Regions from separate parts of the Nostoc sp. DSM 114160 genome, predicted to be linked through region 3. Evidence: predicted binding sites of a transcription regulator. Region 3 holds the regulator's gene; each other region holds the start of a gene.
The links. Region 3 encodes HrcA, which represses chaperone genes, less so after heat shock. Its sites were predicted from a motif close to TTAGCACTCNNGANTCNNGAGTGCTAA; they were not measured.
Positions count from the first base shown of each region.

Region 1: a site for HrcA is predicted at 890-916, ahead of groES (co-chaperone GroES). Genes of this name have one in related genera too.
Region 2: a site for HrcA is predicted at 1,081-1,107, ahead of groL (chaperonin GroEL). Genes of this name have one in related genera too.

Region 1 is NZ_JBPFGO010000002.1:1,298,288-1,300,563, forward strand. Features, by position in the region: gene NSTCB13_RS22715 (hypothetical protein) at 395-589, opposite strand; gene groES (co-chaperone GroES) at 940-1,251, shown strand; gene groL (chaperonin GroEL) at 1,347-2,276, shown strand, end outside.
Region 2 is NZ_JBPFGO010000003.1:1,035,407-1,037,682, reverse strand. Features, by position in the region: gene groL (chaperonin GroEL) at 1-1,048, opposite strand, end outside; gene NSTCB13_RS29750 (MraY family glycosyltransferase) at 1,206-2,276, shown strand, end outside.
Region 3 is NZ_JBPFGO010000001.1:576,690-578,965, forward strand. Features, by position in the region: gene NSTCB13_RS02720 (rhodanese-like domain-containing protein) at 1-153, shown strand, start outside; gene hrcA (heat-inducible transcriptional repressor HrcA) at 624-1,754, shown strand; gene NSTCB13_RS02730 (DUF2834 domain-containing protein) at 1,874-2,276, shown strand, end outside.

The DNA.
Region 1 (2,276 bases), on a different contig from region 3:
ACTGATTAAATAATAATCTTTCGGACTCACAAGTAAGTATTGGCTTAAAGATGACCCTACCTCAAAACCAACCCGCACTTTCTTAAAGCCTACTGCTATACCATATCCTTTCGTTGTTAAGCCTCTATGAGGTGTTCACAAGAAACTAAGGAAGTTTCAGGCAAAAGATGGATTGAAAACGCATATTCTTCTACCACCTTATTACCTATTCAGTGTTCTCGGACGATCCGCAGAGTAACTTCCGGGTTTGCTTGGCGATACCAGACACCATCAGGGTAAATCACCATTATGGATCTAGAACCAGAAACACGCAAGCAGTTGGCTTTAGTTTTATAGACGCAAATAGAATAACTTTAGTACGGCTCATCGAGTTTTAAATCTTTAAGTCGCTTTTTTAAGTAATTCCAGAATTCCAGACTAGCTCGTTTTGAGCAGCAATTGCCTGGTCAGCGCAAATAAAAATGTCTCGCTGAATTTTTGCAAGTCCTAAACTTTCTACACAATTACTTAGGGTCTTATGTTCTAAAGATTGAGTTTTTTTAGGAATTTGATGGTTGGACTGGATCGCTGTCACTGTATTGTTACTCATCGAGCGGCTCCCTGATTACAGTTCTATAACAATTTGCAAGCTTTGCAAATAAAGTTGACTGAGAAGGGGAGTGGGGAATGGGGAAAAATTCTTATAACTCCTAACTCTTAACTTTTGTACAGACGCGATTAATCGCGTCTCTACTCTTAACTTCCCACCCCCTACTCTCTTCGTAACTTACAGAACAAAACCCGCAAGGTATAAATAATTAAGCATTTATACTTAAGTACATCTATGACCTTCTAGTTCGGGAACCCGTACTCAAGGCATTCTTGCCATTGAACGCCAGTTTTCGGTAAATTAGCACTCAGGAGTTGAGAGTGCTAAACTCTGGAGAGGAGAAAATAATTATGGCAGCTTTATCTCTAAGCGTTTCTACAGTTAAACCTTTAGGCGATCGCGTTTTTATAAAAGTGAGCGCCTCTGAGGAAAAGACCGCAGGTGGTCTGTATTTGCCCGATACCGCCAAGGAAAAGCCCCAAGTAGGGGAAGTAGTGGCTCTTGGCCCTGGCAAGCGCAATGACGATGGAAACCGTCAGGAATTGGAAATTAAAGTTGGCGATAAGGTGCTGTACTCTAAGTACGCTGGCACTGACATCAAGCTCGGCACTGAAGAATATGTACTGCTTTCTGAAAAAGATATTTTAGCAGTTGTGATCTAATTGTCATTAGTCACTGGTCATTAGTCATTAGCCAATGACAAAGGACAAAAGACAAAGGACAAAGGACAAAGGACAAATGACAAAGGACAAATAATATGGCAAAGCGCATTATCTACAACGAAAACGCCCGTCGCGCCCTAGAGCGAGGCATTGACATCCTGGCTGAGTCTGTAGCTGTTACCCTTGGCCCTAAAGGTCGTAACGTAGTCTTAGAAAAGAAATTTGGCGCACCGCAAATCGTCAATGATGGTGTAACGATCGCCAAAGAAATCGAATTAGAAGACCACATTGAAAACACTGGTGTAGCTCTGATTCGTCAAGCTGCTTCTAAGACCAATGATGCAGCGGGCGATGGTACTACCACCGCTACCGTTTTAGCTCATGCGATCGTCAAAGAAGGCTTGCGGAACGTTGCAGCTGGTGCTAACGCAATTTCCCTCAAGCGTGGTATTGACAAAGCTACTGGCTTCCTTGTAGACAAAATTGCTCAACACGCCCGTCCAGTGGAAGATTCCAAAGCCATTGCCCAAGTTGGTGCGATCTCGGCTGGTAACGACGAAGAAGTTGGTCAGATGATTGCCCAAGCAATGGACAAGGTGGGCAAGGAAGGCGTAATTTCCCTAGAAGAAGGGAAATCTATGTTCACCGAGTTGGAAATCACTGAAGGGATGCGCTTTGATAAAGGCTACATCTCTCCTTATTTCGCTACCGATGCTGAACGGATGGAAGCGGTTTTTGATGAACCTTTCCTACTGCTAACTGATAAGAAAATCGCTTTGGTACAAGACCTTGTACCAGTGTTAGAGCAAGTAGCTCGTGCTGGTCGTCCTTTGGTAATTATCGCCGAAGATATTGAAAAAGAAGCTTTGGCAACCTTGGTAGTAAATCGTTTACGCGGTGTACTTAACGTGGCTGCTGTTAAGGCTCCTGGCTTTGGCGATCGCCGCAAAGCTATGCTAGAAGACATCGCTGTTTTAACTGGCGGTCAACTAGTTACCGAAGATGCTGGTTTGAAGCTAGATAAC
Region 2 (2,276 bases), on a different contig from region 3:
GTCTGCGAATTTGACCAATCCGCTTTTGTACTTCTGGCTTGGTGACACTACCAGCAACAATTGTGGTGTTTTCTTTGTCAATGGTGATTTTGCGGGCAGTTCCCAGCGCTTCTAGAGAAGCGGTATCCAAGCTTAAGCCGATTTCTTCTGAAATCAACTGTCCATCAGTGAGAATCGCAATATCTTCTAACAAAGCTTTGCGGCGATCGCCAAATCCAGGTGCTTTAATCCCTGCCACGGCTAGTACACCCCGCGCTTTGTTCACCACCAAAGTTGCTAAAGCATCACCTTCGACATCTTCAGCGATAATTAGCAACGGCTGACCAGAACGGGCAACTTTTTCCAACACAGGCACTAAATCTTGGATACTGCTGATTTTTTTGTCAGTAATCAAAATCCGGGCGTTTTCAAATTCGACGATTTGCCGTTCATTGTTGGTGACGAAGTAGGGAGAAATATAACCTCTATCAATCTGCATCCCCTCAACTACTTCTAATTCAGTTGTCAGGGATTTAGATTCTTCAACGGTAATTACACCATCTTTGGTGACTTTTTCCATTGCTTGGGCTAACATTTGACCAACTTCTTCATCGTTACCAGCAGAGACAGTGGCAACTTGAGCGATCGCACTTCCTTCTACTGGCTTGGCTATTTTGGCAATTTCTTCTACTAATGCCTCAATAGTTTTGTCGATCCCGCGTCTCAAGCTCACAGGGTTACTACCTGCGGCGACGTTCTTCAAACCTTCTTTAATTAAGGCTTGTGCTAAAACTGTGGCGGTGGTTGTCCCATCTCCAGCGACATCTTTAGTTTTTGAGGCCACTTCCTGGATGAGTCTTGCACCAGTATTTTCCAAAGGATCTTCTAATTCAATTTCCTTGGCAACAGTGATACCATCGTTGACAATTTGAGGTGCGCCAAATTTTTTCTCTAAAAGGACATTGCGACCTTTGGGCCCCAAGGTGATTTTTACGGCATCGGCAAGGGCGTTAACACCCCTTTCTAGAGATCGCCGCGATTCCTCGTCAAATGCAATAATTTTCGCCATGTTTCATTTCTCCAGCGCTTCCATTAGACAATTTAGCACTCACAGCGCCAGAGTGCTAATCTCTCAGGCTGCTCAAGTTACAAATGGAAATAAAAAAATTGATTAATATACAGGTGATGCTCATATTAGATACTGGCAGTAATGCTTGAATTGGGAGATGAATCTAGACAACTCCCTTAAGTCCCTTGGTATTGCCGACCCTAGCGGCACCGGCTGGTTGGCAGTAGTATTTACGTTCCTCTTGGCTTGGCTTGTAACTTGGCGTTTAATTCCGACAGTACGCAAATTCGCCTTGCGGGTAGGTTGGGCTGACCAACCCAACGCCCGGCGACTCAATCGAGAACCTTTACCCAATGCAGGGGGGCTGGCTATCTACGCGGGCGTGATTGCTGCGCTGGTACTAGCTAGCCTTTTACGACCGATCGAACTCCAAAACGTATTGGCTCAGGTGCTCACTATTCTGTTGGGGGGTTCGATATTAGTCCTTGTGGGCTTTATTGACGATCAGTTTGGCTTACCGCCCTCTGTGCGATTGTGGGCGCAAATTGTCACGGCACTTTTGCTGGTAGCTAATGGCATCAGTGTCAAAGTCCTGTTTGGCACTCCCATCGATTCACTTCTGTCCATGTTGCTAACAGTACTATGGGTAGTAGGGATTACCAACGCCATCAATTTGATGGATGGTATGGATGGCTTGGCAGGAGGAATTAGCTTTATAACCGCCATGAGTTTATTGGGCGTTGGTGCCCAATTTAACAATCGTGCTGCGGCAATCTTAGTCCTCGCAGCTTTGGGAGGTGCTGCACTAGGATTTTTGCGCCATAATTTCCATCCATCACGAATTATTATGGGTGATGCCGGAGCATACTTTTTCGGTTATGTCCTGGCAGCAACTAGTATTTTAGGCAAACTGCAACAAAACACAGTTTATGCCCTAATTCCTACGGTTTTATTTCTGTTGTTACCGGTGCTAGACACCACTCAAGTATTTGTGCGGCGGCTACTAGCGGGAAATAACCCTCTGAGTACTCCAGGTAAAGACCATCTGCACCACCGCTTACTTGCTTGGGGACTCTCCCAGCGCCATGCTGCGTTTACCCTTTGGTCAATTACCTTAGTTTTCAACTTGCTGGCGATGAGAATACAAGGTATGAGTTTGGCTGTGATGCTGGCTACCGCCAGTAGCATTATCCTGCTTTTGGGCTTTACAGTCTGGCAAAGGATACGC
Region 3 (2,276 bases):
GAAGCCGAAACCTTGGTGTTATGCCACCACGGCATCCGCTCTGCCCAAATGTGCCAGTGGTTGATTGCTCAAGGTTTTACAAATGTGCAAAATATTTCGGGTGGTATTGATGCCTATTCCCAATTAGTAGACCCTTCAATTCCCCAGTATTAGCTTTTGCTGGGATACGTCACTCAGATGGAACTGACTCTTCCATCTGACTTTTGCTATGCTAGAGGCATAAGTACATCACTTTATAGGCTCACCGAAAAGCCTGCAATTTGGGCATAAAGTACATTTGCACAAAACTTTTTGACTGTGCCCAAATCCCACTTTAGCACTAGCCATTGTCAACAGATATGTATCTAATAATACTATTGCAAGCGCAAATTTGTGCAAAAGTACGGTTAGAAAGAAGCATCGTAAGGGTACATTATAACTAGCAGCTTTTGAAAAAAGGTTGAGCTACTATTTCAACCCTACTCTTAAAAAATGCTGTATGTATATAAACTTTAAAAATACTTATCATAATATAATTATATAATTTGCTATCTTAATAAATTATTAATATTCTCTGTTTTCGATTAAATTCACAAATTTCTTCAGAGTTTGATTAAAATTTGCCTTCAGCAAAACATAGGATAATGGAAGTTCAGTTAACAAATCGACAACAGCATATACTTTGGGCAACGGTACGTCACTACATTGCTACGGCAGAGCCTGTTGGTTCAAAGGCTTTGGTCGAGGAGTATGACCTTGGCGTAAGCTCGGCGACAATTCGCAATGTCATGGGTGTTTTAGAAAAGTCTGGATTGCTCTACCAACCACACGCTTCTGCTGGACGTGTACCTTCAGATTCAGGTTATCGTATTTATGTTGACCAGCTAATTACACCTTCTCTGCGTTCGCGCAGCGTGTCGCAGACAGAAACTATACGAACAGAAACTTTAGGGCGAGAAGTAGAGATAGCACTGCAAAAGCATCTCCAGTGGGAAGATCGCAGTTTAGAAACCTTACTACAAGGAGCCGCGCAGATTTTAGCAACCTTGAGTGGTTGTATTAGCTTGATCACTATGCCGCAAACGACTACAGCGCTATTGCGACATCTGCAATTAGTGCAAATTGAAGCTGGGCGGATCATGCTGATTGTAGTGACTGATGGTTATGAGACACATTCTAAATTGATGGATTTGTCGCCAACACCAGAAGAAACACAACGAGATTCAGAGGTAATCGATCGCGAGTTGCAGATTGTTTCTAACTTTTTGAATACCCACTTGCGGGGGCGAAGTCTGTTGGAATTAGCCAACCTCAACTGGAGCGAACTAGATCAAGAGTTCCAACGCTACGGGGAATTTTTGAAAAACTCAGTTGCCGAATTGACTCGTCGCACTCTTGCACCGACTGCAACCCAAATTATGGTTCGGGGTGTGTCAGAAGTTTTGCGCCAACCAGAATTTTCCCAGTTACAGCAGGTACAAACAATTATCCACCTGTTGGAGGAAGAACAAGACCAACTGTGGCGATTAATATTTGAAGAACCAGAACCGGAGGATGGTGGAAAACCAAAAGTAACGGTTCGCATTGGCGCAGAAAATCCATTAGAACCGATACGCACCTGCACCTTGATTTCTTCTAACTATCGCCGAGGTTCGATACCTGTAGGAAGTGTGGGAGTTTTGGGGCCAACGCGCCTAGATTATGAAAGTGCGATCGCAGTAGTAGCATCTGCTGCTGATTATCTCTCAGAAGCTTTCAGTTATTTCAATCCTTAATTAGCGATTAATCTTTAGGAACAAGCCGCTACGCCTCTAGGCGAGCAAACAATACCATAGCAAGCAGATAGCCGGATTTGTAACGGCAAAATCAATAATTAATACTACTTAAATCTTTCATGCTTAGAAAAATTGCCTTTAGTCTACTGTGGCTGGGATTTGTTGTCTATGCTTTTTTCCTCGCGCCTCCTGAGCAACCTGGTACATTCGAGTTAATCAAAAACCTTTCTATTGGACAGTGGCAAGGCATTAACCCCTTAGTCATAGCACTATTCAACCTCATGGGCATCTGGCCTCTTATTTACAGTGCAGTAGTCTTCATTGATGGTAGAGGGCAAAAAATACCTGCTTGGCTGTTTGCTACTGTCTCTTTCGGAGTTGGTGCTTTCGCTTTGTTGCCGTACTTAGCCTTTAGAGAACCAAATAATCAGTTTGTCGGTAAAAAGAATATCTTGCTCAAATTACTAGATTCTCGTGTGACTGGTTTTGTATTGACAATAGCCACGATTATTCTAGTTACCT